4 regions of the Geobacillus uzenensis genome follow, and region 3 is predicted to be linked to each of the others. Evidence: riboswitches for the same ligand, from Rfam matches in the RefSeq annotation. Region 3 holds a riboswitch; each other region holds the start of a gene.

Region 1 (7,814 bases), on a different contig from region 3:
CATTGCTGCGGATGATTTCACGACGGGAGCAACTCCACATAATCGCCCGTTTTTAAACCGGCCGCGTTCGCTTCATCGGTGTCAATGTGCATATCTAACGCAAAGTCTTCGCTGACGCGGACGATCACTTCGTCAAAAATGAGGGCGCGCTCCCCTTGCGTTTTCACTTTCACGACTTGCTTGTCGCGGACGCCAAACGTTTCCGCATCTTTCGGCGTCATATGAATGTGGCGCTTGGCAATGATGACCCCCTTGTCCACCGTCACCGTCCCGTTCGGCCCGTGAATCGTAATGCCCGGCGTTCCTTCAATATCGCCAGATAAGCGGACAGGCGGCACAACACCGAGCTTGAAGCTGTCCGTTTTCGAGATTTCAAGCTGGGTGAGCGAACGGACCGGGCCAAGGACGCGGACATTTTCGATTTTCCCTTTCGATCCTTCCACCGTTACTGTTTCCTTAGCGGCAAACTGGCCGGGCTGGGACAGCGGCTTGAGCACTGTCAACTCGGCGCCTTCCCCGAACAGCGCCGCCATATGTTCTTTCGATAAATGAATATGGCGATTCGATACCCCAACCGGAATCATCATGACGATCTCTCCTTTTTCTAATGTTGTTTTCTTTAAATAACGTGTCCATTTTCGGCAAAAATTAAAGAGACCGACGAATGGTCAGTCTCTGTTTGGCTGGGCGTTTTTCGCTCCGTATCCTAATTTTTTCAGCAAGGCGATCGCTTGCTCTTTTTCCTCCGCCGTAAGCGCTGATACCGTTTCATGAATTTTTTCTGCATGTTCCGGAAAGACGTGCTCAATGAACCGCCGGCCTTCTTCCGTAATCGATGCATACGTGACGCGCCGATCCCGTTCACAGGCCCGGCGGACGATCAACCCTTTGTTTTCCAGTTTGTCGACAACGTAAGTGATGCTGCCGCTGGCGAGCAAAATTTTTTCGCCGATTTGCTGGAGCGGCTGGTCGCCTTTATGGTATAGCAGTTCTAACACCGCAAACTCCGTCGGATTCACCCCGAACGAGTGGATCGATTTGTTTACTTGGTCGCTGACGGACCGATATGCCCGTGACAGTACGATAAACAGTTTCAATGATTGCTCAAGCGCCTGCTCTTTCTGTTCCATGGCATCCAACCCTTTACAATTGACCGTTTCCTACTTGCATTATACCGAAACGGCGAACAGACAGGCAACCGTTTTTGCCGGCTGCCTATGCATTTTGCTCGCCACCGTTTGTTCATTTCGTTATGATAATTTATTATATGGCGGCGCTTGGGCGATTGTCACATTTTTATTATTGGCGCATATGAAAAAGTAAAGGAAGATGAGGAGGGATCGAATGAACCAAGTGTTAGCCGGCAGTGTGCTTTCCGCCTTATCCACCGGGCTTGGCGCCGTGCTGATTTTGTTTATGGCCAAATCGCTCACCCACCAGTGGCGTGACGTACTGCTGGCCTTTTCCGCCGGCATTATGATGGCGGCTTCGATGATGAGTCTCATTCCGGAATCGTTAAAATCAGGGGGCTTCAGCACGTTAACAGTAGGGCTTTCCGCTGGCGTACTTATTTTGACGTTGCTTGAAATGACCGTCCCCCATATTGACTTGGAACATACAAAAAGCGGCTTGCAATTTGATGAAAAAGCGATGCTCATCATCGCTGCCATTACGTTGCACAACCTTCCTGAAGGATTATCGGTGGGAGTCAGCTATGCATCCGATGCCGAGACGACTGGCAATTTGATCGCGTTGGCCATCGGCTTGCAAAATGCGCCGGAAGGATTTTTAGTCGCCTTGTTTTTAGTCAATCAGCACATCAGCCGCTTCAAAGCCTTTCTGATTGCCACATTAACGGGGGCGGTCGAAATCGTCACATCGCTGCTCGGTTTTTATTTAACTTCCCTCTTCCGTGGTTTAGTCCCGTACGGATTGGCGTTTGCCGCCGGAGCCATGCTGTTTATTATTTACAAAGAGCTTATTCCCGAAAGCCATGGCGACGGAAATGAATGGACATCGACATATGCGTTTATTATTGGTATTTTGTTTATGATTTTTCTAACGGAATCGTTTTAACGTAATGTCCGACAGAAGTCTCCCACCTCAAGGAATGTGCAGGGCAAAGCCCGATGGTAGGTGGGAGATGAATGTCGGTTGGCGATCGCCAACTGATGTGGTAATCTATTGTTAGAACGGACGCCTTCGGAGCGAAGGAAAGCGTAAAGGGTTCTTGTGTGTGGCTTACCGTTCGGCGAACACGCACAAGTCGCTTGAAGCCCCCACCTCCAAGCGAAGCGTAGGTGGCGGGTAGTTCACCAAAAACCCCGCTGCCGCACAGGCAACGGGGTATGTTCATTAGTGGCTGACTTCCTCCTTTTCTTCGTACGGATGGGCAACCCAGCCGGACGGATCGATAAACAGACGGACAGCCACAACTTGCCGGTCATCCATCAATGTGAAGTAGTGCGGATTCCCTTCCGGCACGGAAATGACATCGCCCGCTTCCAGCTCGACATCAAAATAACCGGTTTCTTTGTCGCCTTTGATGATGAAAATGCCGTGGCCGGCCGTAATGGCGCGCACTTCATCTTCCGTATGGACGTGCACTTGTTCAAATTTTTTCAGCAGCTCTTCCAAGTTTGGCGTCGCCTCAGACAAAGCGACGATGTCCCACGTTTTGTAGCCGCGGCGCGCTGCCAAGTCTTCGATCTCGTCTTTAAATGTCGTCAAAATTTCCGCTTTCTCTTCATCGCTTAACACATACTTGTCACGCAAATGTTCCGGCAGTTTCGTAATGTCCCAATGCTCGTACAAGACGCCTTGGCTGTTTAAAAAGGCGCGGACATTGTCTTCACCTTCGATTACTTGACCCGTTTTTTTCACTTTGATGACTGCCATCGTCAAAATCCCCCTTTAACAGTGTATCAATTAGTCAGCTAGCGGCACGGCGGCCCGTTGCAGAAGCAGCCGCTTCACCTGCCAGCTGAACAAAAACTCCCACGCTTCCAAATGTTTTTTCGCTTCAAATGCATCGCGGCCCCAGACGGTAATGCCATGGTTATGGATCAATACCGCGCCCGTATCGCCGTCGACATGTTTCGCAAATTCGGCGGCCAACGTCGGGATGTCGGCGTCATTGTCAATGATCGGAATGCGCACCTCGGCATTTTCTTCCCAAATACCGAACGCTTTAATGATTTCCTGGCCGGAAAAAACCGCTTCCCCGTTTTGGGCGTACACGTCGGAAATGATGTTGTTGTCGACCGTATGGACGTGCAACACGCAGCCAGCGTTCGTCTGCCCATAAATTTTTGTATGCAACAGCGTCTCCGCTGACGGCTTTACATGTGTTTGCTCCGCTGGTCGGCCAGCGGCGTCAACGAGCAGAAAATCTTCGTCTGTCTGCTTCCGTTTGTCTTTGCCGCTGGCCGTGACAAGAAAGGTGAGCGGATCGTTTGTCACTTTGATCGATAAATTGCCGCTTGTCGCGAAAAACCAGTCACGGGCGGCAAGCTCGGCCTTCACCTCGGCGAGCTCGTTCCATTTTTGCACGACGATGCTCATGCCGTCACCTCCATCTGCTGCAAATGATCCATCACATCAAAAAACGTCGCAAACGGCGCATGGGGCAAATCGAGCGCTTGGCATTTTTTGAGCAGAAAATCGCGCGCCAGCACGTAATCCGCTTGTTTTGCCGCCGCTAAATCGGTAATCGAATCGCCGATGACGACATGATACCCGTTCGGGTGGGCCAGCTTCCGAAGAAGCGACGGCTTGCAGCAGCCGCAGCCGTTTTGGCACTCGCCGTCGCACGCGTAGGGCCATGTGATGCGGATCGTCTCGCCGCTGAAATCGGAGCCGTTGCAAAAAATGCGCTCTCGTTCGATGATCCCGTCAAGCAGCGGGTAGACAAAAAAGTCGATCCCGCCGCTCACCACATAGAGCGGAATGCCCTGCTCTTTCGTCCAAGCGGCGAATTCGCGAAACCCTTCGCGCAAACGGGCGGTGCGCCGCAGGAAATCGACGATCTCGCCCTTTAGCGAAGACGGAAGGAGGGAAAACATGTTTCCGACCCCTTCTTGAACCGAGATGCGCTCGGCGAGAATGTCGTCTTTGAGCGCCTCCCACTCCGGCGGGGCAAACTGTTTCATAATAGCGATAATGTTGTCGTTTTCCGTAATCGTGCCGTCAAAATCACAAAAGAGAACAAGCTGTCTTGTCATGCTTCCACCTCAACAGCGCCCCAGCGGTCGATCGCTTTTTGCAGCGCTTCGTTTTCTGTCGCCGCTTCGCGGAGCAGACGGCCGGCAAGAGCCGCGTCGATGGCAGCGCGAAACGCCTGCCCGCCGCCGATCGCCCCGTCCGGATGGCCATGAATGCCCCCGCCGGCGTTGACGATGCTGTCAAGGCCGAAATCGCGGACAAGAAGCGGCACGAGCCCCGGATGAATGCCGGCCGATGGCACCGGAAACGCCCGCGCAAACGGCTCTTGTTCATCGGTGAGCGCCCGGGCGATGCCAAGCGCCTGCTCGCGCTCAAGAGCGACGCTGCCGTACGGCGACGGGAACAGGACGAAATCAGCTCCTGCGAGCCGCAACAGCTTGCCGAGCAACAGCGACGGGGCGACCCCGTAAAACTCAGACGGCGTGATGGCGCCGCTAAACGCCGGATGAGCCATGATCGGCACGGTGATGTTCTCATCCGCGCGCAGCTCTTGCAACACATCAAGCCCGTAGGCGAACACGTTAAACAACAGCACGTCGGCGCCAAGCTCGGCGGCCCGTTTCGCTTTCTCTTTCAGCTCAAACGTTTTGCCGGTCAAGTTGACGGCATACAGCGTCCGTTTGCCCGTTTGTTCATACACTTCCCGAAGCGCGGCCTTTCCTTCCGTAATCCGCTTTTCCAACGGCAGCTGCTCGCTGTCAAACAAAATTTCGTCATCTTTCACTAAGTCGACGCCGCCAAGCGCCTGTTTTTTCAATTCGGACGTCAAATACGCCAAATCGCGGCCAATGATGCCTTTAAAAATGCTCATCAACAGCGGGCGGTCATGCACCCCAACTTTTTCGCGAATGCCGCTGATGCCAAAGCGCGGCCCCGGGAATTGCCGCTTCCACTCGTCCGGAAACTCAAGGTCAAGCAGCCGCACTTCCCCATCAAGCGACAGCTTGCCGAACGTCGTCACCAAGAGCGCCGGCAAATCAGCGCTGAAGTTGACCGTCGGATAGGCGATTTTGACGATCGCCCGCTTCAGCCGCTTGCCGAAATACGCGTTCGTCCGCTCGCTTTCGCCAAGCTCTTCCATAGCGACGACTTCCCCTTTATGTTTGCGAAGCTGCTCCTGCTCCAACGCCGGCAAGTCGGTCCATGTGCCGACCGTCAAGCCGAGCGCGATTCCTTCCGCCTTTTTACGAATGTCTTTCTCGTCATGAAGCAAATACGTTGCAATCACTGCACTCATCATTCATCCCTCTTTCCAAAGAAAAAAGCCTCTTCATAAGAAGAGGCGTCATTCGTTTATGGCGCTCTTCTTATCTCTCAGCGTTTCCGCTGCAAGAATTAGCACCGTGCTTGAATGTACCAAGCCGGTTGCCGGGCTTCATTGGGCTCGTCCCTCCGCCTGCTCTTGATAAGAATGCTTGCGTAACTATACACTTGTCAAACAATTTTGGCGAGTATGGCAAATTTACTTTGAATTATGACAGCCTTTGCCGCCGTTGTCAATCATTTTTTTCAAAACAGTCCGAGGCGTCCGATCCGTTCGGCTGCTTCACAGAGCCTCGCCTCATCGGTCAACAGGCCGACGCGCACATACCCTTCGCCGTGCTCGCCAAAACCGATGCCCGGAGCGACGGCAACATGCGCCCGCTCAAGGAGCACATCGGCAAACTCAGCCGACGACCATCCTTTCGGTACGGGGAGCCAGGCGAAAAACGACCCGGACGGCGCCGGTGCTTCCCAGCCGATGCCGCGCAAGGCAGAAATGAACGTATTGCGGCGCGCTTCATACAGGGCGACAAGCTCGTTGACGCAATCTTGCGGGCCGAGAAGCGCTGCGGCCGCCGCTTCCTGGACGGCGCCGAACAGGCTGACGTACAAATGGTCTTGCAGCAGCTCAAGCGCCCGAATGATCCGCTCGTTGCCGACGGCAAACGCGACGCGCCAGCCGGCCATATTGTACGTTTTCGAAAACGTGTAAATTTCAACCCCGACGTCTTTCGCCCCGTCAACTTCGAGGAAGCTGACCGGCTTTTTGCCGTCAAAACCGATCGCCCCATAGGCAAAGTCGTGCACGACGGCAATGCCGTGCTTGGCGGCGAACGCCACCGTCTCGGCGAAAAACTCGTTCGTCGCCGTCGCACCGGTCGGGTTGTTCGGATAGTTTAAAAACATCAGTTTCGCCTGGTCGGCGACCGCCGCCGGAATGGCGCTGTAATCGGGCAAAAATTGCTGCTCGGCGACAAGCGGCATCATTTCCATCCGCGCGCGGGCGAGCGCGATTCCCGACCAGTAATCCGGATAGCCTGGATCCGGGACGAGCACCGCATCGCCCGGGTTGACGAGGCAAAGCGGCAGCTCGACAAGCCCGGCCTTGCCGCCAAACAAAATGGCGACTTCGCGGGTCGGGTCAACCTCAACTCCGTATTCGCACGCATAAAAGGCGGCAACGGCTTCTTTCAAAAAGGAGTAGCCTTGAAACGGCGAATATTTATGGTACTTCGGATTGGCCGCCGCCCGTTGCATCGCCTCAACGATATGCTTCGGCGTCGGCTGGTCCGGATTGCCTTGCCCTAAATTAATGACATCATGCCCGGCCTTGATTTTCTCTCCCACTTTGGCGACAAGCGAAGCAAAAAACTGCTTCGGCAGCTGTTCAAGCAGTTCGGAAAATGGAAATTCGATCGTCATCGCCCACACCTTCTCAAAAATTCTTCCTTCTCAAAAATTCTTGAAATTCTAGTGCAAAATCATATATCGTAAAAAGCAAAATGTAAAGCAAATTTTTTTCATTGGGGTGAAAAACAATGACCATCCGCATCGCTTGCCTCCAACTCGATATCGCGTTTGGCGATCCGCAAACGAACGAACAGCAAGCCGAAACAGCCGTGCAATCCGTCGCCAACGAAGGAGCCAACATCGTCGTGCTTCCGGAACTATGGACGACCGGCTATGACTTGACGCGCTTGGACGAAATTGCCGATGACGATGCCGTGCGGGCGAAAGCGTTCGCCTCCCGCCTGGCGCAAACATATGGCGTCCATTTCGTCGCCGGCTCAGTCGCCAAAAAAACCGCTGCCGGTGTGACGAACACGATGATTGTCGCCGACCGAAGCGGCCAAATCGTCAGTGAATATAGCAAACTTCATCTGTTCCAACTGATGGATGAGCATTTGTATTTGCAGCCGGGAAACGAGCCAGGCTTATTTTCACTTAGCGGGCTGCCGTGCGCTGGGGTCATTTGCTATGACATCCGATTTCCGGAGTGGATTCGCGCCCATGCGTTGGCCGGAGCGGAAGTGCTGTTTGTCGTCGCCGAATGGCCGCTTCCCCGCCTTCACCATTGGCGGACGCTCCTGATGGCGCGGGCGATTGAAAACCAATGCTATGTCGTCGCTTGCAACCGGGCCGGACGAGACCCGAACAACGTGTTCGCCGGCCATTCGCTCGTCATCGACCCGTGGGGCGAAATCATCGCCGAGGCCGATGAAAAGCCGGGCGTTCTTCTAGCGGACATCGACCCGGCGCTCGTTAAAGAGGTCCGTGCGCGCATCCCGGTGTTTGCCGACCGCCGGCCGCGCGATTACGACGAGGCG
Region 2 (7,814 bases), on a different contig from region 3:
TCGTCCCGGATGTTGGCCCGTCATCATACGGCCGCAAATCGAAATGGGCATCAATGTTGATGATGCCAAGGCGGACATCCGTCCCTAACGCTTCGCGGACGCCCAAATAATGGCCATACGCCGTCTCATGGCCGCCGCCGATCACCACCGGCGCCGCACCGCTTCGCAGCAGGCGGGAGACAGCTTTGCCGAGTTCAGCTTGGCTTTGTTCGAGACGTCTATCCACGCAAACGACATCGCCCGCATCAAAGACAGACACTCCTTGCGGAAGATGCCATGGCAGCCGGCCCAACGCCGCTTTCACAGCGGCTGGCGCCTCTTTCGCCCCTTGGCGGCCTTGGTTGCGGCGCACCCCCTCGTCGCAGGCAAAGCCGATGAGAGCCGCTGCTTGTTCCATCGGCGCCAACGGCTGCGTCAAATCCAACAAACGAATGCGCTGGTGGAGGCGAAACGCCCGTTCATCGCTCACACTGTCCACCCGCCCCGTCCAGCGGCTTTTCTCGGGTTGTTGGTACATCGAATCATCCCCTTTCGACGATCAGCTACCTGTTTCTTTCGCTGCCGCTTCGCCGTTCTCCTTCCTGCAAGGTCAGAAAGAGGTGGGAGAGGGGTTGCTCGAAATGCCGCTTGGTCCGCTTTCGGAATCCCCTATGTCCCGCTCGCACGAATGACCGGTGTTTCATCGTTTTTCCATGATCAGTACAGATGACGTGGCGCTCGCCACCTCTTTGCCGTTTTGCCGCACGATGGCGGTCACATAGGCGATTGTGCGGCCGAACTTTTCCACTTGCGCCTCGATTTCCGCCTCCCCGGCTTCCATCGGACGATGAAACGTCGTTTGTAAGTTGATTGAAGCGTGCATTTGATCATCATGAAGCAAGGTCGTCACCGCATACGCCATCACAATATCCGCAGCTGCGCCGACAAATCCCCCCATAATGACGCCGTTGCCGTTGAGCAGCGATTCACTTACCTTCCATCCCCCTTTCGCATAGCCGTTTTGTGCTTCTGTCAAGCGAACGCCGAGCGTTGTATCGCACGGCGGCGGCGCGCTTTGGCCGGCGATGACGTCATGCAAGTTGACGGTTGATTTCATGCTGTGCCACCCTTTCTGTTTTCGTATCGTGTTACTTTATTCGCGGGAAGGACGCGATTTCCGTTACAGAAAACTTATAAAACTTTTATAAAGCCTTTATCAAACTTTATAAAAGTTTATGTTTCTTTCCTTGTTCATCGCACCCGATTTCGCCAAAGCTACTCTCGTTGGATGTGGCGCTCCGAAGGCTTCAATTCCCCACTAACGAATGGGTACATGTCAATAGCCGCTTTTCGTGCTAGGCTATTGACTCACCATATTTTTTTAAGTTTCTACTTGCGTTCACATCCCTGTCTATTTTACTTCCACATTCATCACATACAAACGTTCTTTCTGACAAAGAAAGTTTCTCTTTTACAGCCCCACAATGGCTGCAAGTTTTAGACGAAGGGAAGAATCGATCGGCAAGTATCAACTTGATCCCATTCCAGGCACACTTATATTCCATTTGCCTTTTAAATTCATGGAATGTTTGTTCTTGGACGGCTTTCGATAGCTTTCTGTTCTTTAGCATTCCATGAGTATTTAAGCTCTCCATGACTACATACTCTGGCTTGGTTTTCACCAAAGATGCAGTGATTTGATGAATAGAATTGTGCCTGATGTGTTTTAGCCTTCGATAGGTCTTTCGAACAAGGAATTCCAACTTCTTTATATTGTTTGTTTTTCTGTAACGGTATTCACCTCTATACACAACTTGTATAATAGTTTTTGCAAATTGTATATAGAGTTTTACGAAATTTTATAAATTTATTTTAACTGTTCCATGCCTTCCTAGACCCCAACAATGACAAGGGGGATGATGGGCTTGGCCCGCCAGCGCGAGCTGAACTGCAGGGGGCGCTCAATTCTTCACCGCCCTCAGCGGCAAAGCGCCGAAGAAAGCGCTAACAAAAACAGCGGCTTTTCGGCGCTTTTTGCTGTTTGTTAAGGGCGGACAAATGTTTTCGGCATCACGACGGCGATGACTTGCCCGCGGGCGCATAATTCGCCATTGGCGAACACTTCGGTGTCAACTTGCCATTTTTTCGGATGAATTTCCGTCACTGTGCCGACGGCCACAAGCGGCACCCCGTGCGGCGTCGGTTTGAGAAAATCAACATGCAATGAAGCGGTGACAAAGCGCGGTGGCGCTTCCCCGCTGCCCGGCTCATGGCCGTTTTTCCGGTGCAGCGCCAGCGCCGCTGAACCGGTGCCGTGGCAGTCGATGAGCGAGGCGATCAGCCCGCCATACACAAATCCAGGGATGGCTGTATGTTCGGGGCGCGGCGTGTATACGGTCACCGTCTTGTCCCCTTGCCATCCGGTGCGGAAATGGTGGCCGTGCTCGTTCAAACGGCCACAGCCATAGCACCAAGCGAATTCATCCGGATAGTCGTCTTGAATAGCGTGAACGATCGTTTCTTCCACGAAATCTCCTCCCCTCTTTTTCTAGTATATCATCCAATCGGAAAGGCCTCGACCCCTAAAGCGCACTTTTCGCCCCAAAGTTGCTGTCCATGCCACAATGAGCGTCGTGAACAACGAAGCTGCTCCATCGGGAATCGTTCCCGAATGTCAGCCCTAACACACACGGACCGCCATCCGTACAAAGCGAAGCTGACAGACCTATGCCACCGCTCGGCGTGCGGTCAAGGCAAGAAAATAGAAGGAGGCGCCAGCCACGCTCTGGCGCCCAAAGCCCGATCGATGGCGACAGGCGGCCGAAATCGCAGGCCGCCTGTTTTCATTCTTCTTATCGTTCCGGCTCGTAAAATTCGATCCATTCCCCGTCCGGGCCGAGGAAAAACAAATATTTCGCCCCGTTCGGAAGCTCCGTAATGTCCTCCCAAACGAGCGGGACGCCAAGCGACACGAGCCGCTCTTTCTCCTGCTCAATGCCTTCGACTGTAAAGGCAACATGATGCACTTTTCCTTCCGTCGGCAAATTCGGATTGTATCCTTCAATCAGCTCGACGATGATCTGTCCGTCAAGCCCTAAAAACGCCAGTTTCATCGTCCCGTTTGTATGGATCATCTCGCTGAGCAGCTCGAGGCCGACGACGTTTTGATAAAATGCTTTTGATGTTTCAATATCTTTCACCTGGATGCCAACGTGTTCAAATTTTTTGACTGCCATTCGTTGTTCTTCCTTTCTATGATTCAATGGAAAACACAGCCCGCAAATACGGGGTCATTCGTGGTGGGAAAATGTCCTTTTTTCCTAGCTCCATCCATACATAGCGGTCAAGAGCATACGGTCCTTCCGCTTTCCATTCCTCCGCCTCATCGTTCGTCAGCACGATGGAAAACATCGCTCCTTGCGCTTCCCCATACAAGTGGATATAGCCGTCCCCGCGGTCGATATGCACCACCGCCTGCCGATCGAACCGGATGAGCTCCGTCCGCACGCAGCGCATGACATGAACAGCAAACGTCGCCGCCGGCAAATGCGCCGCCATGCAAGCGCGCAGCGACAGTCGTTCCGCCACTGCTTCCCCCTCACCTCCCTTTCAATAAAAAACCCCCTTCCGCCTCGGAATGATGCGAAAGGGGATAGCCGTTCTTATCATCCAAAGCGACATCGCTTTGCGGGTGTTAGCACCTTGCCAGCGGCAGGTTGCTGTGGGGTCATCAAGCCCGTTCTCTCGCCCACTCTTGATAAGACGTATGTAATTTACCTCTTATGTTACCATAAGTGGGCAAAGGCAACAACTTTTTTGTTTATTCTGTCTACTTCAACCTTTGCGATGTTGACTGTTTGACGCTGAGACATAGACGAGACGACAGGCCGTTTCGTTTCTTCGCAGCTGTTGTGTTTCATTTTGTTTGAGCATTTAGCACATAGTTTTAGGAAATAGGATAGTGGCTTTCTCTCGTTTTTCGTGCCGCCCGCTAATAAATCGAAGCTTGTGAGGGCTTGCATTAGAACCGATTTCCGCTGCCAAACTGGCAACTGCGCCTCTCGTTTCAGCCACAAAAAAACGGACACCCTTAGCGAAGGGCATCCGTCTTCCCTTGTTATTTAAACGCCATCGCCGCCCGCACCGCTTTTTTCCATCCTTCATAGAGCGCGGTCCGCTTAGCGTCGTCCATCTTCGGCTCAAAGCGGCGTTCGAGCTGCCACTGAGCGGCAATGTTTTCGCGGCTGTCCCAATAGCCGACCGCCAGCCCGGCCAAATACGCCGCTCCGAGCGCCGTCGTCTCGTTAATGATCGGCCGCTCAACCGGCACAGCGAGCAAATCGCTTTGAAACTGCATCAATAAGTTGTTTTTCACCGCCCCGCCGTCGACGCGCAATGTCGTCAGCGGGAGGCCGGCATCCGCTTCCATGGCGGCGAGCACGTCTTTTGTCTGGTAAGCGAGCGATTCCAATGTCGCGCGGATGAAATGCTCTTTCGTCGTGCCGCGCGTGAGGCCGAACACCGCCCCGCGCACCTCGCTGTCCCAATACGGCGTGCCGAGGCCGACGAACGCCGGGACGACGTACACCCCATCCGTTGACTCGACTTTTTCCGCGTACGTCTCGCTGTCGGCCGCCGTTTTGATCATCCGCAAGCCGTCGCGCAGCCATTGAATGGCCGAACCGGCGACAAAGATGCTGCCTTCAAGCGCATATTCGACTTTGCCATCGATGCCCCAGGCGATCGTCGTCAGCAGCCCGTGTTTCGATTGGACCGCTTTTTCTCCCGTATTCATCAACATAAAGCAGCCGGTGCCGTACGTATTTTTCGCCATCCCTTCCGTAAAGCACGCCTGACCGAACAAAGCCGCCTGCTGGTCGCCCGCGGCTCCCGCGATCGGCACCTCCACGCCGAAGAAATGATACGGAACCGTTTTCGCGTATACTTCCGAGGACGGGCGCACCTCAGGAAGCATCGCCTTGGGCACGTTTAAAATTGCAAGCAGTTCGTCATCCCATTCGAGCGTATGAATGTTGAACATCAAAGTGCGCGATGCGTTCGAGTAGTCGGTCACATGGGCGCGGCCGCCGGATAACTTCCAAATGAGCCACGTGTCGATCGTGCCAAACAGCAGCTCGCCGCGCTCCGCCCGTTCGCGCGCCCCCTCGACATGATCCAAAATCCATTTCACTTTCGTTCCCGAAAAATAAGCGTCAATGAGCAGTCCCGTTTTTTCGCGAAACAGCGGATCATACCCTTTTGCTTTCAACTCGTCGCAAATATCAGCTGTCTGCCGCGATTGCCAAACGATGGCGTTGTAAATCGGGTTGCCGCTCTCTTTTTCCCAGACAACCGTCGTTTCCCGCTGGTTCGTAATGCCGATCGCCGCCACTTGTTCCGGCTTCACTTGCGCCTCGGACAAGACGCTGGCAATGACCGCAAGCACCGATCCCCAAATTTCGTTCGCGTTATGCTCGACCCAGCCGGGCTGTGGGAAATATTGAGTGAACTCTTTTTGCGCCATATGGACAATTTCCCCATTTCGGTTGAACAAAATGGCGCGCGAGCTCGTTGTACCTTGGTCAATGGATAAAATGTATTGGTCTGTCATGAACATTCCCCTCTCTTGTTCGATTTTTCTGCCTAGCAGCTCCTCCTCCAACGCCGGACGTTCTGTCAGGTCGAACGGCGTTCCGCTGCAGCTGATTCCCTCTCTTTTCGATGAACCATGCCGACCCCAGCCAGCACCGCCGCCGCGGCAATGAGCGCTCCCCATAGCGCCGGGCTTGCCTTGCCTAAAAACAGCGCTTTATACACCAAGCTGCCTAACGCGCCGCCAAGCAGCGGCCCGACAATCGGCACCCATGCATACGACCAGTTCGACGACCCTTTTCCCGGAATCGGCAGCAAAAAGTGAGCTAACCGCGGCCCAAAGTCTCGCGCCGGATTAATGGCATATCCGGTCGTACCGCCGAGCGACAGCCCAATCGCCACAATCAAAAAACCAACAACAAACGGATTGAGTCCATCGGCGAATCGGTTGGCGCCAATGGCCAAAATGGCCAGCACGAGCACAAATGTGCCGATGATTTCACTCAACAAATTGGCTGCCGGATTCGGCACGGCCGGTCCGGTCGCAAACACACCGAGTTTCACTGCTGGATCATCCGTTTCCTTCCAATGCGGCCAATAGTGAAGATAAACAACCGTCGCACCGGCCATCGCCCCAAGCACTTGGGCAATGACGTACATCGGTACATCTCCCCATGGGAAGTCGCCGCTCAACGCTAACGCCACCGTCAGCGCCGGATTGAGATGGGCGCCGCTGTACTTTCCGACCGCATAAGCGGCCACCGCCACCGCCAGCCCCCATCCCATCGTAATGACGATCCAGCCGGAATTTGCGGCATACGATTTCTTTAAGTTCACGCCGGCGCACACCCCAGCTCCGAAAATGATAAGCAGCGCCGTGCCGACGAGTTCTCCTAAAAATGGTGACATTTGCTCGCTTCCTCCTTTTCATTCGCGGTTTCTTCTTTTATTTCCTGCTTCGGCGGACCTTCCGGAAGGATGCCTGTTGGGCGAAAAACAAAAAACCCACACACTTCCCCCTAACAAGGGAACATGTGTGGGTCTCCGTTTCTCCGCCACAAACTCATTAACTTGTCTCTAGCATAGCGCAAATGTGTAAGCGTTGTCAACCTATTTTTTCGGCAAAATTTGCACATAGTCGAAGTCGAGCGTATCGACCGCGTCTTCGATATGAAGGCGGGTGATGAACCGGTACGACCGGCCCGGGCGCGATGGCGGCAAGGTTTCCGGAATCGTGTAGGAAAACGGGATTTCCTTTTTCTCGCTCGGCTTGATCGCGAACGCTCCGGCCGCCGGGATGACAGCCACGACCGCATCGCGCTCCTTGCCGTTTTCGATCGTTTTTTGCACAAGCTCGACGTCGAGCCGCTCGATCCTTTGTTCCACCGTTCCGCCGTAAATGTGGACGATCCCTTGAATCACTTCTCCTTGGCGCCATAACGATTTATTTAAGATCAAGTCGACGTGCGCCGACCCGACTCCGACTTTTGACATCATTTTGCGCAATAACACCGTAGTCACCTCTTTGTCTCTCTTGTCATATCATCATACGAAAAAACGAAGCCGCCTGTTTCAACGCGAGCCAAAAAAGAAACAGACGATGCTCTCGCGGCACGTCTGCCCCTGGGAGAAGCAGGGACGAATGCGGCTTGTTTTGTTACCGCTTACATTCGAGATTACCGCATTCGCCTTCCGCTGTCAATTGATTATTCGTACACATTTTCGTTCTCGATAATGTAGTCGATCCGGATGACCGGGACGTCTTGTTGCTCGACTTCCGCGACAATCAAGCCGACGCGATCGTTGTAGATGCAAAACGTGTCCTGCCCTTTGCGGAACGCTGATTCCCCGTACGAAAGAACCATGTGGTAAATTTTATTGTCGCTGAAATAACGGCGGCTCACCCGGTTGCCCAGCCGGACGATCACTTCTTGGCCCGCGATTTTTCCGCGGTACATCCGCTTCTCCCCCTTTTTGTCATTCCTATTCCAATGTATGGTTTTTTTCGGCCGTTCATGACTTTTTTCTCCTTCAGCCGCCCGTTTTCCTTTTCCATGCGGCGTTTTTTAGACGGGCAAGCCACTTTTTTCGGAAATTTCCTTTCTTTTGCTTGACGCGGTAACCTTCGGTAGTGTATAGTAAAGTCATCACATAACAGAATATATTTCAGGCATTCAGCACGAATACGCTTCTTGGATTGCTGTGGAGTATATTTTGTTATTTGATAAAAATCTTGAGGTTAG
Region 3 (7,814 bases):
CGCCCCTTTTGTTTTTGCAAGCCGCTCAATGGCTTCCATCACCATCCGCCCGGCACCGCAGCCGCGGTAGGACGGCAGCACGCAAATGCGTTCGATTTTGCCGACCCCTTCATCGATGAAGCGAAGCCGGCCGGCCGCGACCGGTTTTTCGCCATCATACAAGACGAGATGGGATGATTCTTGCTCAAACGCATCGATTTCTTCTTCTTCCGGCACGTTTTGCTCCTCGATAAAGACGAGCCGGCGGACGTGCAAAGCGTCCTCATATAAGGATCGGTCGTTTGTTGTTCCAATGGCGATGTTCATGTTATACCGTTTCCTCTCCTCCAACGACAAAGGTTTCATAGACGGTCCATGATCCGTTCTCGAGCTGGTACAGAAGATGGAACCGGTCGATCGTCTCTTCAAAATGCACGTTTTGCAGCTTCAGCTGGCTGTAGACGTCGGCATATTCCGCGCCCGGCAAATCGCGGCCGATCGTAATGTGCGGCACGAACACAAATTCCGGTTTTGCGGTGAACAAGCCGCTGTGCAGCTGCTCATGAAGGCGATCAAGCACGTCATTTGGCTCCACTTTCAAATAAATGATGTTGCTTGTCGGGTAAAACGAGCTGAATTTCGTCACTTTGATCGGAATTGGAGGTGTTTCCGCTGCGATGCGGCGCAGCTCCTTCGTCATCTCTTTCAATTGTCCCTCATCCGCTTCAAACGGATATTTCAACGTAATATGCGGCGGGATGAGGGCGTAATGGCTGTCATACCGTTTCCGGTACGAGTTGGCAAAATCTTGAATGCGCTTCGACGGAAATAATACAATGCCGTACTTCATCCCGATTTCCCTCCTTGGATGGTTGGTTTTCCATTGTTTACAGCGACAAAATAGCAGATACAGCCCTTGGCACATCAGGCTGCCAATACGTCCACGCATGGCCGCCAGCAAACTCATGGTACGTATAGGTGAACCGTTTTTCCATAAACAAGTCCCGCGCCATTCGATTTGGTGTAATAAAGTCGCGTACATGGCCGTCCGTTGTTTTCACGGCTGTTTCTTCCGTGCCGACGGAATGGTAAATCGAAAGAAGCGACGGATCGCGGAACGCGCGGATGCACGCCAGCACCGAGTCATCGATATAAGGGGACTGCATGGCGATGTTTCCAAATGTATGCGGATACAACAGACCGGCTAACAGCGAGACCGTTCCGCCGAGCGAATCGCCGATCAACGCCCGGCCTTTGCCGATTTGGTAGGTCGGCAGCTCGTCGTCCAAAAACGGAACGAGTTCATGGGCTAAAAAGCGAATGTACGCTTCGCGCTTTTGGCCCGCCGGGTGATATTTCTCGTAGCGGTCGTTCACATTCCGATACGGGATGCCGACAACGATCGTCCGGTCGATCGTTCCTTCCTCCATTAGCGTTTCGATGACGTGCTTCATTTTTCCGTACATAAAATAATCTTTGCCGTCTTGAGCGATTAGTAAAGAATATTTGTGAAGCGGAGAAAAATTGCTTGGCAAATAGACGAGCAGTTCGATTTTCTCTTGAAGTTCTCCGCTGTACAGCGCGTAATCACGCATCGTTCCTGTTGCGGCTGCCATGACCATCCTCCATGAAAACGGTAAGTTCACCTGTTATTGTAACATATTTTGGCGAAAAGATGTTAATGAAGGGCTCGAATTTTTCGTGAATTTGCCGAACATTGCCAGCGTCAAAAAAAGGACTTGCCAAAACGGCCGGAATGGGTTACATTTTTTTATAAATTAACAAAATTGAATACACGTCCTGTTCTTATCGAGAGAAGCGGAGGGAACTGGCCCTGTGAAGCTTCAGCAACCAGCCGTTTGGCGGCCAGGTGCTAAATCCAGCGAATTGAGCGCTCAATTCGGCAGATAAGAAGAAGCATGACCATGGGTATGGAAAAGTCTTCTTCTTCGAAGACTTTTTTTATTTTCCTTTGTTTAGGCGGCCGCTTCGCCGACATGTGAGGCGGGCCAAAGCCGAGGTGCTCGGTTGCCGAGACAGGCAGCAGCGCTTCGGGCGCCATGGCCGTCGGCCGTTTGACCACGAGGGAATTTTTCAGCAGAAGGAGAGAGATGAGATGGAGAAACTGGAAACGTTGTTAGCGCAAATGGGAAACCGGAGCGAAACGGCGACAGGAACGGTCAACCCGCCCGTCTATTTTTCAACTGCCTACCGCCACGCCGGCATTGGGCAGTCAACCGGGTTTGACTACATCCGCACCGGCAATCCAACGCGCAAAATCGTCGAAGAGGCGATCGCCAAGCTGGAAGGCGGTGACCAAGGCTATGCGTTCAGTTCCGGCATGGCCGCCATTCAGACGGTGCTCGCCTTGTTTGAGAGCGGAGATGAGTTTCTCGTATCGGCCGACCTTTACGGCGGCACGTACCGCCTGTTTGAGCGCGGCTGGCGCAAATACGGCCTCGGCTTTCATTACGTCGATTTTGCTGATCTCGCTGCCGTGGAAGAGAAAATCACGGAAAAAACGAAAGCCATCTTTTTGGAGACGCCGACAAATCCGTTGATGCACGAGGCGGATATTTCGGCGGTCGCCAAGCTGGCCAAACAGCATGGGCTATTGTTGATTGTCGATAACACGTTTTACACCCCGGTGCTTCAACGCCCGATCGAACAAGGGGCTGATATTGTCATTCATAGCGCGACGAAATATTTAGGCGGCCATAACGACGTCTTAGCTGGTCTGGTTGTCGCCAAGGGCGAGGAACTTTGTCAACGCTTGGCCGAGTACCATAACGCCATCGGCGCTGTTTTGTCGCCGTTTGATTCCTGGCTGCTGATCCGCGGGATGAAAACGTTGGCGCTAAGGATGCGCCAACATGAAGAAAACGCCAAACAAATCAGCGCCTTTTTGCGCGAACATGAAGATGTCACCGACGTCTTGTACCCGGGAAGAGGAGGGATGTTGTCGTTCCGGATTTCTGATGAAAAATGGGTGAACGGCTTCTTGCAAAGCTTGCGCCTCATTACGTTCGCGGAAAGCTTAGGCGGGGTTGAAAGCTTTATTACGTATCCGGCGACACAGACGCACGCTGACATTCCAGAAGACATCCGCATCCGAAACGGCGTCTGCAACCGGCTACTCCGCTTCTCGGTCGGCATTGAACACGCCGACGATTTAATCGCCGACTTGGCGCAGGCGTTCAAAAACATGAAAGAGGTGTGAGCGATGGAACGGGAATGGTCGTTTTCAACGAAACTGCTCCATAACGAATGGAAAGTCGACCGCGCAACTGGGGCGGTGAGCGTGCCGATCCAGCACGCGTCCACGTTCCATCAGTTCGATTTCGACTCGTTTGGCAAATACGACTACAGCCGCTCCGGCAACCCGACGCGCGAAGCGCTTGAGGAAACGATTGCCGCACTAGAAGGCGGCGTGCGCGGGTTCGCGTTCGCCTCCGGCATGGCCGCCATCTCCACGGCCTTTTTGCTCCTGTCCAAAGGCGACCATGTGCTTGTGACGGAAGACGTCTACGGCGGCACATACCGGATGATTACCGAAGTGTTGAGCCGCTTCGGCATCGAGCATACGTTCGTTGATATGACCGACCTCGAGGCGGTGGCGGAAAACATCCGTCCGAACACGAAAGTCATTTATATGGAAACCCCGTCCAACCCGCTGTTAAAAGTGACCGACATTCGCGCTGTCGTCGAGCTGGCGAAAGCGCATGGCTGTTTGACGTTTTTAGATAACACGTTTATGACCCCGGCGCTGCAGCGCCCGTTAGATCTCGGCGTTGACCTTGTCCTCCACAGCGCGACGAAGTTTTTAGCCGGCCATAGCGACGTCGTCGCCGGACTGGCGGTCGTAAAAGACGAGGAGCTCGGCAAACAGCTGTACAAATTGCAAAACGCCTTTGGCGCCGTCCTCGGCGTCCAAGACGCCTGGCTCGTGCTGCGCGGCATAAAAACGCTCCACGTCCGGCTGAAACAGTCGTCCGAATCAGCGGCCGCCATCGCCGCCTATTTGGCGGGCCATCCAAAGGTGGAGGCAGTGTACTACCCAGGATTGGCGCACCACCCGGGCCATGCGACCCAGCACAATCAGGCGGTGGGGTTCGGTGCTGTGCTGTCGTTCCGCCTAGCGGATGAAGAAGCAGCCCGGACGTTCGTCCGCCACGTCCGCCTGCCGGTGTTCGCCGTCAGCCTTGGCGCCGTCGAGTCGATTTTGTCGTACCCGGCGAAAATGTCGCACGCCGCCATGCCGAAAGACGAGCGGCTTCAGCGCGGCATTACCGACGGCTTGCTGCGGCTGAGCGTCGGGCTTGAGGATGTCAACGATTTGATCGCCGATTTTGAGCAGGCGCTGTCGTTTGTCAATGAGCGTCCGTCGATTTCGGCGCGATAAAGAAGCGAAAAACAAAAAACGGCTATGCTGTCGCGGCAAAGCCGTTTTCCAACCGCCCGATAAGGTATGCACCGTTTCAGCGGATGCATACCTTATCTCGTTTGCTGTTACAGTTCGCGAATAAAGTTAACAGCTGCAAGCGGGATCAGAACGGTTCGCGTTTCCCGCTCATATCCGCCTGCCTCGGCCAAGAGCTCAATGGTTCCGTCCTCTACATCGGTCAATTGTCCTTCAAGCAAGTTGTTATCGGTCGCGACTTGGATCGTTTCGCCGATCAGGCGGCGGAGCTGCTCTTCCAATGTGGCCGCAAAGTCCATCGTTTCCTCCCTCCTTTCAGTCTAGACGGGCGACGGCTTGAATGCTGGCAAACGGAACATAGACGAAGCGACCAAGCGCATCTTCGAGCACAACATAATCGTTTCGGACGGCGATGACAGTGCCGGCCACCGGTCCGAAATTAACCGTAATTTCTACCGTTTCACCGATCAAGTCTTCAAGCTCATCGCGAATATCCCCCACCGGTGGTGCGCCGGTGCGCAGCGCAGCCAAAATCGCCTGCAACAACTCGCGCTCATCTTCTAAGATGGCGCGCTGCTCTCGCTCCTCCTCAAGCATTCTGCGCAAAATCCGTTCCGCATCGCCCCCGTGATCAGCAATGTCTTCTAACAACGAAGTAATCTGTTCGACAGCCGAATCATCGAGATCTAGTTTTTCGAGCCATTTGCGAATTTTTTTCAACTCTTTCGCCGCCTGGCGTAAATGTTTATGGCCCAATCTGTTTTCCTCCTTTCTCTGATTCCGGTTCGTTAACTACGTATATGCATCGCTCTTCCATTCGACACGGGTGCGTATCCGCGGAAAAAAGAACGATTTTTTTTTGCCGCAGGAATGGGGAAAACGGTCGAATTTTGTTAGGAAGGACGGGGGGATAAACAGGAAAAAAGATAGAGAGACAAGGAACATTCTACTGTTTTTCGAGAAAATCAACGATCGTCTCTCACCGTTAAGAAGAAAACTCGATATATAGTAGGTGAGGTGATTGATGATGACGCCAAAGCGAAAACATGACTTCATCAGCGTCGTCATTCCATGCTACAACGCTTCCCGCTACATTCAAGACTGCCTCGACGGACTCGCCAAGCAAACATACCAACAGTTTGAGGCGATTATTGTTGATGACGGTTCCGAGGACCGAAGCGAAGAAACGGTAAAACAATGGATGAAACAACGTTCACCGTTTTTCCCGATCGTGTATAGCAAGCTGCCCCGCAACACCGGCTTTGCCGGGGCGTTAACGGTCGGCTATTTTTTAAGCGCCGGCGAGTACATCGCCGTCCATGACGCCGACGATATCTCTCACCCCGAGCGGTTGGAAAAACAACTTTCCTTTTTGCGCCAGCACCCAAACATCGCTTTGGTCGGCACAAACTACGCCGCCTTTCCCGACGGTCATTTCGAGCGTCAGACGCCCGCCAACTGGCTGGCGTACGGGCGCGACATCCGCCGTGTATACGCCGAAGGCAAACATTGCATTTGCCACGGAACGATTATGTTCCGCGGCGAAGTCTTCGATCGGCTCGGCGGGCCGACAAGACGCATTCACGGCGCGGAAGATTACGAGTTTATTGTCAAGTTTTTAAACGTGAAGCTCGAAATCGACAACTTGCCTGAGATCCTTTACTATTACCGCAGCCATCCGAAACAGCGCTCACGCCAGTTTTACCAGAAAGGAGGGGGTTGATGATGCGCGTCTTGATGGTGCTAGACGGCCTTGATTTCGGGGGAACGGAAACACACACCTTAAGTTTGGCGAAGGAAATGGCGGCCCGCGGCATTCACATCGCCGTCGCCGCCCGCAGCGGGGCGCTCGTCCACCGTTTCAGGGCCGTTGGCTGTCCGTTTTATCCTATCGATTTTCCAGCGGCGATCGACATAGACGAGCAACGGAAAGAACGGCTCGTCGAGCAGCTTGAAGCGGTGATTCAGAAGGAAAACATCTCGATCGTTCACGCTCACCAAACCCCATCCGGCATCCTCGCTGCCCTTGCAGCGCATCGCCGTGGCATTCCGGTTGTCTTTACCGCCCATGGCACGTACTATCCGCCGTCCGAATTGGAAACGATGCTCCGCTTAGCGTCAGCCGCCATCGCGGTCAGCCCGCCCGTCGAGCGGCATATTCGCCCGCTAGCGGCAAGGCGGTTTCTCATTCCAAACGGCATTGACACGAACGAGTTCGCCCCGCTCGGCCGCAAGGGACGGCAGGCGCTCGGCATCCCGGATGACGCCCTTGTCATCGTCTACAGCAGCCGGCTCGCCTGGGCAAAGGCAAGCATTTGCTTTATGCTTTTAAAAGCGTGCAAAGATATAAAACGGCTGTTTCCAAACGTGCATGCCGTCGTTGTCGGAGACGGGCCGCGCTTTTCGGACGTCGAGAACTTGGTCCATCTCATCCACCAAACGTGCCGCGAGACGTTTATCCACCTCGTCGGCGAACAAAGCGACATGGCGCTATATTACTCGCTCGCCGATCTCGTCGTCGGCACCGGGCGAGTCGCCTTAGAAGCCATGGCGTGCGGCAAGCCGGTGCTCGCCGCCGGCAATCACGGCTACTTCGGCCTCGTCGAGCCGAACTCGTATGATGACGCGTGGGAATGCTACTTCGGCGACCACGGCTCACGCCAAGGCTGCAGCCGCTACATCCTTTCTCAAGATATAAAACGGCTCCTGCAATCCCCACTATATCGCGAACAACTCGGCCAGGCCGGACGGGAGTGGGTCATGCGCCAGTTCCATATTCAAACGTGCGTCGATCAAGTGCTGAACGTGTATGAATCATTGTTGAAAGGGGAAACGAAACGATGAAAAAGGTGCTGTACATCGGCTGGCTCGGATTTCAAAACATCGGCGATGAACTGTTATGGAACGTCTTCGCCGCCTCAGCCCGCCAATACGCTCCGGACGTTCGGATCATTCCGTCAACGCCCAAGGTCAATTGGAAAGACACCGCTCCGTACGATGCCGTTGTGCTTGGCGGCGGCTCGCTCTTGCTTCCGGGCTATATGGCCGTTTTGCGCCAAGCGCATGAAGCGGGAAAACAAATATGGATATGGGGAAGCGGCATCGACTGGATCGGCCAAGCGGAAACGGACGCCTTGCGCGCAGGCGCCAGGCCAGCGCTTGACCGTCATTTTTCCGCCAACGACGCCGAGCTGTTCCGCACCGTCCTCGCTTCAGCCGCCTTCGCCGGCATCCGCGGCCCGCTCAGCGAAGCGGTCTTAGATGCGTTAGGCGCCCGTTCGCCAAACGTCCGCGTCATCGGCGACCCCGGGCTGCTTCTGTCGCCTGCCATGCCTGCCGAGCAGCCAAGGACAGAAAAAACGATCGGCATCAACTGGGGGACGACATACAACCGTTTATTCGGACAAAATGAAAC
Region 4 (7,814 bases), on a different contig from region 3:
TGACAAAGTTTTGATTTGTCTTTTTTCCTAGATTAATATTGCGTTGTAATGTTTCCGCATAGCCAATGACAAGTTTGCCAATTTGATTTTCAATACAGTAGTTAATGATGTAACGGCAAGTCTTGTTGATATAATCATTCACTTTATTATTGCGATTCATAGGCCAGTGCTTTTTGGTCATTTAATTCTCTTTGATCTTCAGGCATTTCATATTTGTACTGAATCTCAAAGAACCTGGCATGATGCTTAGGAATGATTTCAATCTGCTTAATCTTTTTGTCCAGCAACACAGGCGGAATCGTTATCGAGTTCTCGAAGAGTCAAGTATTCTTCTTTGGTCAAACCATTTAGCTGTTGTTTGATACAAAAATACATGTTTTCACCTCCCATCTAACTATATGATACTATATTTTACTGAATCTATCCTATTTTCAACAAAATATAGTTAAGGCGATTCATCTCCCACTTACTCCGCTTCGCTTCGTTGAAGTGGGAGTCTTCTCGCCTAATTAAGATAAAAAAGAAGGAAGAAAAGGGGAGAACTCGTTGGGGAAATGGGTGACATTGTTTCTTTTGACCGTCATCGGCTCCGTTCTGCTATGGATCGCCATCGCCAACGCCTTGAATGAATCAGGAGACGGGCTGCTAAGCGCCGCAGCGGTCATCGCGATCCAAAACGGCCTCATCATCGTGCTTCTTGCCGCCGTCTTGGAGCGGCTGCTGAAAAAATAAGGGGCGGACCCAAAAGGTCGTCTTCCTTCAAGATAGGCATAACATATAGTGCGGCAGAAGCAGTCAGTGCGTATATATAGTGAAGAAAGAGGGTGTCCCGGTTCTTTCGGGACACCCTCTTTGCTTATGGCTTGCGTATCAAAGCCGCTGTATTTTGCGTCTTTCCAGCCGGCCTTATTGTCCAGCGGCCGGAATGACGGCGCCTTTATATTTTTCCTTAATGAAGTCTTGAATTTCTTTCGACTGCAGCACTTCCACCAACGTTTTGATTTCTTTCCGGTTTTCATCGCCTTTGCGCACCGCCACAATGTTGACATACGGGTTGTCTTTCGGCGATTCGACGGCGATCGGGTCCTTCGCCGGATCCAAGCCGGCGTCAAGCGCGTAGTTGGCGTTGATCAACACGGCATCGCCTTCGCCGTTTTGATAAATTTGCGGCAGCAATCCAGCGTCGACATCCGCTTTAAACGTTAAGTGTTTCGGGTTTTCCACGATGTCGTTGACCGTCGCTTTCGTTTTGTCAACGCCTTCTTTCAGCTTAATGAGCCCTTTTTCTTGAAGCATCGACAAAATGCGGCCATGGTCGGCGACCGAGTTGCTCATAATGATCGTTGCGCCATCCGGCAGCTCTTCGATGCTTTTATATTTTTTCGAGTACAAGCCGATCGGCTCGATATGGATGCCGCCAGCGTTGACGAAATCATAGCCATGCTCTTTCATTTGCGATTCTAAATACGGAATGTGTTGGAAGTAGTTAGCGTCAATTTCTTTGTCCGCCAACACTTTGTTTGGCAAAATGTAGTCTTGGAACGTGATAATTTCCAAATCGATGCCTTTTTCTTTCAACATTGGCTTCGCTTGTTCCAAAATTTCCGCATGCGGCACGTTCGACGCGCCGACTTTCAGTTTGACCAATCCGCCGCCTTTGTCCTCGCCAGCGGCGTTTTCATCATTGTTGTTGCCGCCGCACGCTGCTAACGCAAACACCAAGAGGGCGGCCAACAGAGCGCCAAGCCATTTTTTCATTTGTTTCTTCCTCCTTTATCGTTTATCAATTTTCGAAGTGACAAAGTCACCGATCCACTGAATGACAAAGACGATGATGAGCACCAAAACGGTCGCGACAAACGTCACATCGTTATGGCTGCGCTGGAACCCTTCCAAATACGCCAAGTTCCCAAGCCCGCCGGCGCCGACAACGCCGGCCATCGCCGTATAGCCGACAAGCGACACAGCGGTGACGGTAATCCCGGAGACAAGCGCCGGGAGCGATTCAGGCAGCAGCACTTTCCAAATGATCGTCCACGTCGAGGCGCCCATCGCCTTCGCCGCTTCAATGACCCCTTTGTCAATTTCGCGGAGAGCGATCTCGACCATGCGGGCGTAAAACGGAGCCGCGCCAATGATGAGCGCCGGCAGCGCCGCGTTGGCTCCGAGCATCGTCCCGACGAGCCATTTGGTAAATGGAATAAGCAAAATAATTAAAATAATGAACGGAATAGAACGGAAAATATTCACAAACGCAGCAATGACCATATTGGCCAACCGGTTCTCCCATAGGTTTCCCTTTGCCGTTAAAAATAAAAGCAGTCCGAGAACGACCCCGAAGACGAACGTCGCCGCGACCGCCATTCCGGTCATGTACAACGTCTCAACCGTCGCCGCCCACATCGTCTCCCATTGCACGTTCGGCAGGAGGTTAGCGAGCATCGTGAATCACCTCCACCGCCACTTGCTGGCTGCGAATATAGTCAAGCGCCCGGGCGATTTCATCCGCCGCGCCGTCGATGTGCACAAACAGCACGCCGTAGGCGCCTTGATGGGTTTGTGAAATTTTCCCTTGCAAAATGTTCATGTCCACGGCAAACTGCCGCACGACTTGCGTGATGAGCGGCTGGCCGGCCGCCTCGCCGACAAACGTCAACTGCGCGATCGCCCCGTTCGGGTATTGGCCAAACAAATGGGAAACCGCTTCTTCCGTTTCCTCTGGTTCGACCAACTGCTTGACGAACCGTTTCGTAATCGGCTGCTGCGGGTTGCGGAAGACGTGCAGCACTTCGCCTTGCTCGACGATTTTGCCGCTCTCCATCACTGCCACGCGGTCGCAAATTTTACGGATGACGTGCATCTCGTGCGTAATCAGCACGATCGTCAGTCCGAGCCGCTTGTTAATATCGACAAGCAAATCCAAAATCGCGTCCGTCGTTTGCGGATCCAATGCCGATGTCGCCTCATCGCAAAGCAATACTTTCGGGTTGTTGGCGAGCGCACGGGCAATGCCGACCCGCTGTTTTTGCCCGCCGCTTAGCTGCGACGGATACGCATCTTCCCGCCCGGCAAGCCCGACAAGCTCGATGAGCTCATCGACCCGCTTTTGCCGCTCGTCTTTCGGAACGCCGGCAATCTCAAGCGGAAAGGCGATATTTTCCCGCACCGTCCGCGACCAAAGCAAGTTGAAGTGCTGAAAAATCATCCCGATTTCTTGGCGCGCCTTGCGCAGCTCCCGTCCTTTAATGCGCGCCATATCGCGGCCGGCGACGATCACCTGGCCGCTCGTCGGCTTTTCGAGCCCGTTTAACAGCCGGATGAGCGAACTTTTCCCCGCACCGCTGTAACCGATAATGCCGAAAATTTCCCCTTCACGAATGTCGAGCGACACGTTGTCGACAGCTGTCACCGATCCATTCGCCGCATGATAAATTTTCGTCACTTGTTCAAGTGTAATCATCGTTTCACCTTCCTTCCTCTCAAGGCGGCGGAGCGCAAAAGAAAACCTTTCTGCCCGCAGAGAACAGAAAGGTATTATCTACCATTCCGTCTCTTATCTCCCAAAGCAGGCCGCTTTGTGTGAATTGGCACCTTTTCAGCGGACGCGCTGACGGTTGCCGGGCTTCATTGGGCACATCCCTCCACCTCTCTTGATAAGAGCGCAACAATCGCCTATTCAATTGATTACGAGTGTGATTGTATCATTGGATGTCGAACAGTGTCAACAAATTTTTTACCCAACATGACGATACGGCTTGGCCAAATGGAGGAGCGATTCCAGCAACAACATATGGCGAAAGCTTCCCGATACGTACACTTCCTGCAGCCGGACGAGCTGCTGCAGCTTCAGCTCGCCGCTCAGCAACGACTCAAGCGCTTTCGTTGAGCCGCGCACCGTTAACGTGTTTCGTTCGTCCTTTTCGCTTGCTGCGGCAGCCGGCTCCTTGCCGATCGTCAGCAAAGCGACGCCTTCTTCACTCTCAAAGCGCACACACAATTGCTCATCCGGCAAAATCGGCAATAAATGGCGCAACATTTGCATCCGTTCCATGAACTGTCCCACTAACTGACGCACTTCCATTGACCATCCCCCCATCTCCCTTTGTTCCCTTTATTTCCATACAGAGGGGGAGGAATCCTTTACAAAAATCTCGACAGTCATTGTGGCGAACCAACGCTATTTTTGTCATTTCCAAAGAAATATGTCAAATGGCGTCAAAAAAAGGCAGGTAGTCAGCGCGGCAACCGAGCTTGAATTTCCTCATACAAGTAAGGGACGGAATGAAACGCATACCATTTGCCGGCCATCGTTCCGCCAACAAAAAGAAGCAAGCAAGGAACGCTTTCAATTTTCCAAACGGCTGCTTGCTCCGGAATATAATTCACGTCTGTTTCGTAAAACGGCAGCGCCGGAAACAGCTCTTCAACCACCGTCAACATCCGTTTCGCCAGCTGGCACGTGCCGCACAGCGGAGTATACAAATAAAGAGCCATAAGCGGCTGCTCACTCACCGTCCGTTGGACCTCTATTCGTTCAATCGGTTTCACTCGCCTCTTCCTCTCATTAACGAGTCGATGCGGACGTCAAAATGCGCGCGCAGCAGCACTTGGGCTAAATGCCAAGGCGGAGCGGCAGCCACTTCGCGGTACGCCCGGTCAATATAAATATGTTCCGCCTCCGGAAACATGCGGCGAAACTGCCGACGCAACTTCTCCCCTGCCTCATCGGCGTCCGCAAGCACGTATACATCCTGGCCCTCCAGCTCATCAGCCAGCTCCTCAAGGCGCGCATCACTGATCGTGCCGTTCGTGCAAATAATGACGACCGGTTCGTTCAGCACGGCCGCCACTTTTTGTTTATCTGATCGACCTTCTACGATAATCACTTTTTCTGCCCGTCGCATGTCCGACCCACCTAACTTCAAAAAGGATACCATATTGTATGTCCTGCGCCGGCAAAAGGTTGAAAAAAAAGCAACGGCCATCCACCGTTGCCTTTTAACACCATCCCGCCTCCCCGTCGCAATCGACATATTTTTGGTCCGGTTCAACGGTAGCGGTCACATCTTTGTAGATTTTTCCGTTCTGTTCGGTATACCCATTTTTCAACTGGACGGCCGCCGGAAGCGGAAAGCGCCCGATGAGCTCCCCTTCCTCGTACAAGTCCAACGAGCGGCCGTTCAGCTTGCCGGTCACCCGGTCCGTAATATCGATGCGCGTTCGTTGCAGCGCCATCGGGAGCACCCCTTTTCAATCAAGTTCCGGTATGTATAGAGTGCCCGAAATCGGAGGCGGAGATTGCAGGAACGTTTATCCTTCGTTGACCATCGCCTCGTATTGTTCAGCCGTCAACAAGTTGTCGACTTCGCTTAAATCGTTCGGTTCAACGACAATCATCCACGCTTTTTCATACGGCGATTCATTCACATATTCCGGGTTGTCGTTTAACGCTTCATTCACTTCGACGACCGTGCCGCTGATCGGCGCATACAGTTCCGAAACGGTTTTCACCGACTCGACGCTGCCGAACGGCTCATTCGCCGTAATTTCCGTTCCGACTTCCGGCAGCTCGACAAACACGATGTCGCCAAGCTCTGATTGGGCAAAATCGGTAATGCCGATGCGCACTTTGTCCCCTTCGACGCGCACCCACTCGTGCTCTTTAGAATAGCGAAGTTCTTTTGGCGTGTTCATCGAATCCCTCCATTGCGACAAATTGTATTCTTTTTCATCATAACCGATTTTCGACAAAAACTCACTGAGTTCATTTCATTTTGGTGAAAATTTTTATCTTTCTGCCGACAGACGCCCGGCGAAAAACGACTCATACGCTTGCTCGCGAAATCCGACAATGACCCGTTCGCCATCCGTTAACATCGGCCGTTTCACTAACATCCCGTCCGAGGCGAGCCACTCGAGCATCTCCTCCTCCGATGCGCCGTCAAGCTTGTCCTTTAATCCGAGCTCGCGATATTTCATCCCGCTTGTATTGAAAAATTTTTTAAGCGGCAGTCCGCTTTGGCGATGCAAGCGGGCCAGCTCCTCTTTCGTCAGCGGCTCGTCGACAAGGTGCACCGTTTGCACCTCGATCCCGTGCTCATCAAGCCACCGTTTCGCCTTCCGGCACGTCCCGCATTTCGGATACCAATACAACGTCAGCGCCATAGCTACCCTCCTTTACAACTGTTCGCGGATTCACCCTTGGCCGCCGCTATCGGCGCCTCCCCCTCTTTGTCGACACTTCGGCCTTCGCCTCTGACAGAAAAAAGTACCAGGACAGCCCTGGTACTTCTTATTATCACACAATATACCGTTCCGCTTCAATGAGGGCGGCCGCCGCTTCGCGTTTTTTCGCGATCACGTTGATCGGCGTATGGCGCGTCAGCCGGCGGAGAGCGGCGAGCATCATCCGGAGCGTGTCGCCTTGCTCGACAGCAACGAGCGTTTCTTTTGCATCGGCTTCGATTTTATTGAACGCCTCTTGGCAGAAAATTTGCGTATACAACACTTTTTGTTTGTTTTTCTCTTCCCCGCCCGCTTGAATCGCTTTTTCTGTGCGCAAAAGCGCCGATTCCATGCCATAAATGTTGGAAACGATGTCAGCGATATTGACAAGCACTTCTTGTTCTTCCTCGATCCGTTGGCCGTATTTTTGCGCTGCCAGGCCGGCGACCATCAAGGCGATCTTTTTCGCGTTGCGCACCAAATATTTCTCTTGTTCAAGCACGCCGGAGCCCGGTTCTTCGGCCGTCATCATCATGAGCTCTTCCTGCAGCTGCTGCGCTTTTTGGAAGAGCGGCAGTTCGCCTTTTAACGCTTTTTTCAAATACATGCCCGGCACGAGCAGGCGGTTGATTTCGTTCGTCCCTTCGAAAATGCGGTTAATGCGCGAATCGCGGTAGGCGCGCTCGATTTCATATTCTTGCATAAAGCCGTAGCCGCCATGAATTTGCACGCCTTCATCAACGATATAATCGAGCACTTCCGTCGCGAAAAACTTGTTCAACGAACATTCGATCGCGTATTCGGCGATGGACTTGGCAATTTCTCTGCCGTCTTTCGCCTTTTCCGCATCGAGCAAGCCCATCCGTTCGTCGAACAAGCCGACCGTGCGGTAGACGGAGCTTTCCGCTGCATACAAGCGCGCTGCCATCGTCGCAAATTTTTCTTGCGTCAGCGTAAACTGCGAAATCGGCCGTTTGAATTGCTGACGTTGGTTGGCGTATTTCAGCGTGATTTCAAGCGCCCGTTTCGCCCCGCCGACCGCCCCGAGTCCGAGTTTGTAGCGGCCGATGTTCAAAATGTTGAAGGCGATGACATGGCCTTTGCCGATTTCGCCGAGCACGTTTTCTTTCGGAACCGGCACATCTTGCAAAATGAGCGTCCGTGTCGACGAGCTTTTAATCCCCATTTTCTTTTCTTCCGGACCGGTTGAGACGCCCGGGAAGTCGCGTTCAACGATGAACGCAGTGAAATGCTGGCCGTCTACTTTCGCGTAGACGACAAACACATCGGCGAAGCCGGAGTTGGTGATCCATTGTTTTTCGCCGTTTAAAATGTAGTGCGTCCCTTCAGCGTTCAATTTCGCCGTCGTTTTCGCGCCAAGGGCGTCAGAACCCGATCCCGGTTCTGTCAAAGCATAGGCGGCGATTTTCTCGCCCGTGGCCAAATACGGCAAATATTTTTGTTTTTGTTCTTCCGTGCCGAACAAGACGATCGGCAGCGATCCGATGCCGACGTGCGCGCCGTGCGAGATGGCAAAGCCGCCGGCCGGCGCCATATTTTCCGCAATGATGGCGGAGCTTACTTTGTCA

Evidence for each region. Region 3 has a riboswitch for S-adenosylmethionine ahead of B9L21_RS05740 (methionine biosynthesis PLP-dependent protein). Riboswitches for the same ligand answer to the same signal wherever they lie in the genome.
Region 1: it holds a riboswitch for S-adenosylmethionine, as region 3 does, so the genes downstream of both, mtnW (2,3-diketo-5-methylthiopentyl-1-phosphate enolase) here and B9L21_RS05740 (methionine biosynthesis PLP-dependent protein) in region 3, are expected to answer to the same signal.
Region 2: it holds a riboswitch for S-adenosylmethionine, as region 3 does, so the genes downstream of both, B9L21_RS09615 (hypothetical protein) here and B9L21_RS05740 (methionine biosynthesis PLP-dependent protein) in region 3, are expected to answer to the same signal.
Region 4: it holds a riboswitch for S-adenosylmethionine, as region 3 does, so the genes downstream of both, B9L21_RS00995 (methionine ABC transporter ATP-binding protein) here and B9L21_RS05740 (methionine biosynthesis PLP-dependent protein) in region 3, are expected to answer to the same signal.

What each region holds. Positions count from the first base shown of each region.
Region 1 covers NZ_NEWL01000006.1:809,149-816,962, forward strand. The annotation lists gene B9L21_RS11525 (phosphate propanoyltransferase) at 18-587, opposite strand; gene B9L21_RS11530 (MarR family winged helix-turn-helix transcriptional regulator) at 669-1,130, opposite strand; gene B9L21_RS11540 (ZIP family metal transporter) at 1,345-2,076, shown strand; gene B9L21_RS11550 (1,2-dihydroxy-3-keto-5-methylthiopentene dioxygenase) at 2,356-2,898, opposite strand; gene B9L21_RS11555 (methylthioribulose 1-phosphate dehydratase) at 2,929-3,564, opposite strand; gene mtnX (2-hydroxy-3-keto-5-methylthiopentenyl-1-phosphate phosphatase) at 3,561-4,223, opposite strand; gene mtnW (2,3-diketo-5-methylthiopentyl-1-phosphate enolase) at 4,220-5,461, opposite strand; SAM riboswitch class I at 5,529-5,636, opposite strand; gene B9L21_RS11570 (pyridoxal phosphate-dependent aminotransferase) at 5,734-6,909, opposite strand; gene B9L21_RS11575 (carbon-nitrogen family hydrolase) at 7,026-7,814, shown strand, end outside.
Region 2 covers NZ_NEWL01000006.1:435,547-443,360, forward strand. The annotation lists gene hutG (formimidoylglutamase) at 1-517, opposite strand, end outside; gene B9L21_RS09595 (PaaI family thioesterase) at 680-1,096, opposite strand; gene B9L21_RS09600 (RNA-guided endonuclease InsQ/TnpB family protein) at 1,335-1,790, opposite strand; gene B9L21_RS09605 (PaaI family thioesterase) at 2,024-2,506, opposite strand; gene B9L21_RS09610 (VOC family protein) at 2,832-3,215, opposite strand; gene B9L21_RS09615 (hypothetical protein) at 3,232-3,567, opposite strand; SAM riboswitch class I at 3,639-3,743, opposite strand; gene glpK (glycerol kinase GlpK) at 4,097-5,590, opposite strand; gene B9L21_RS09630 (MIP/aquaporin family protein) at 5,656-6,480, opposite strand; gene B9L21_RS09635 (sporulation protein) at 6,682-7,083, opposite strand; gene B9L21_RS09640 (hypothetical protein) at 7,278-7,529, opposite strand.
Region 3 covers NZ_NEWL01000005.1:81,542-89,355, forward strand. The annotation lists gene B9L21_RS05725 (GNAT family N-acetyltransferase) at 1-306, opposite strand, end outside; gene B9L21_RS05730 (YjcG family protein) at 308-829, opposite strand; gene B9L21_RS05735 (alpha/beta hydrolase) at 867-1,595, opposite strand; SAM riboswitch class I at 1,783-1,893, shown strand; gene B9L21_RS05740 (methionine biosynthesis PLP-dependent protein) at 2,096-3,199, shown strand; gene metC (cystathionine beta-lyase) at 3,203-4,381, shown strand; gene B9L21_RS05750 (hypothetical protein) at 4,489-4,698, opposite strand; gene B9L21_RS05755 (hypothetical protein) at 4,715-5,155, opposite strand; gene B9L21_RS05760 (glycosyltransferase family 2 protein) at 5,427-6,122, shown strand; gene B9L21_RS05765 (glycosyltransferase family 4 protein) at 6,122-7,243, shown strand; gene B9L21_RS05770 (polysaccharide pyruvyl transferase family protein) at 7,240-7,814, shown strand, end outside.
Region 4 covers NZ_NEWL01000001.1:215,782-223,595, reverse strand. The annotation lists partial or broken gene B9L21_RS01015 (transposase) at 1-308, opposite strand, end outside; gene B9L21_RS01010 (hypothetical protein) at 547-732, shown strand; gene B9L21_RS01005 (MetQ/NlpA family ABC transporter substrate-binding protein) at 907-1,758, opposite strand; gene B9L21_RS01000 (methionine ABC transporter permease) at 1,774-2,442, opposite strand; gene B9L21_RS00995 (methionine ABC transporter ATP-binding protein) at 2,432-3,460, opposite strand; SAM riboswitch class I at 3,551-3,660, opposite strand; gene B9L21_RS00990 (sterol-binding protein) at 3,734-4,081, opposite strand; gene B9L21_RS00985 (thioredoxin family protein) at 4,234-4,548, opposite strand; gene B9L21_RS00980 (toprim domain-containing protein) at 4,545-4,904, opposite strand; gene B9L21_RS00975 (YusG family protein) at 4,999-5,235, opposite strand; gene gcvH (glycine cleavage system protein GcvH) at 5,311-5,694, opposite strand; gene B9L21_RS00965 (arsenate reductase family protein) at 5,788-6,165, opposite strand; gene B9L21_RS00960 (acyl-CoA dehydrogenase family protein) at 6,299-7,814, opposite strand, start outside.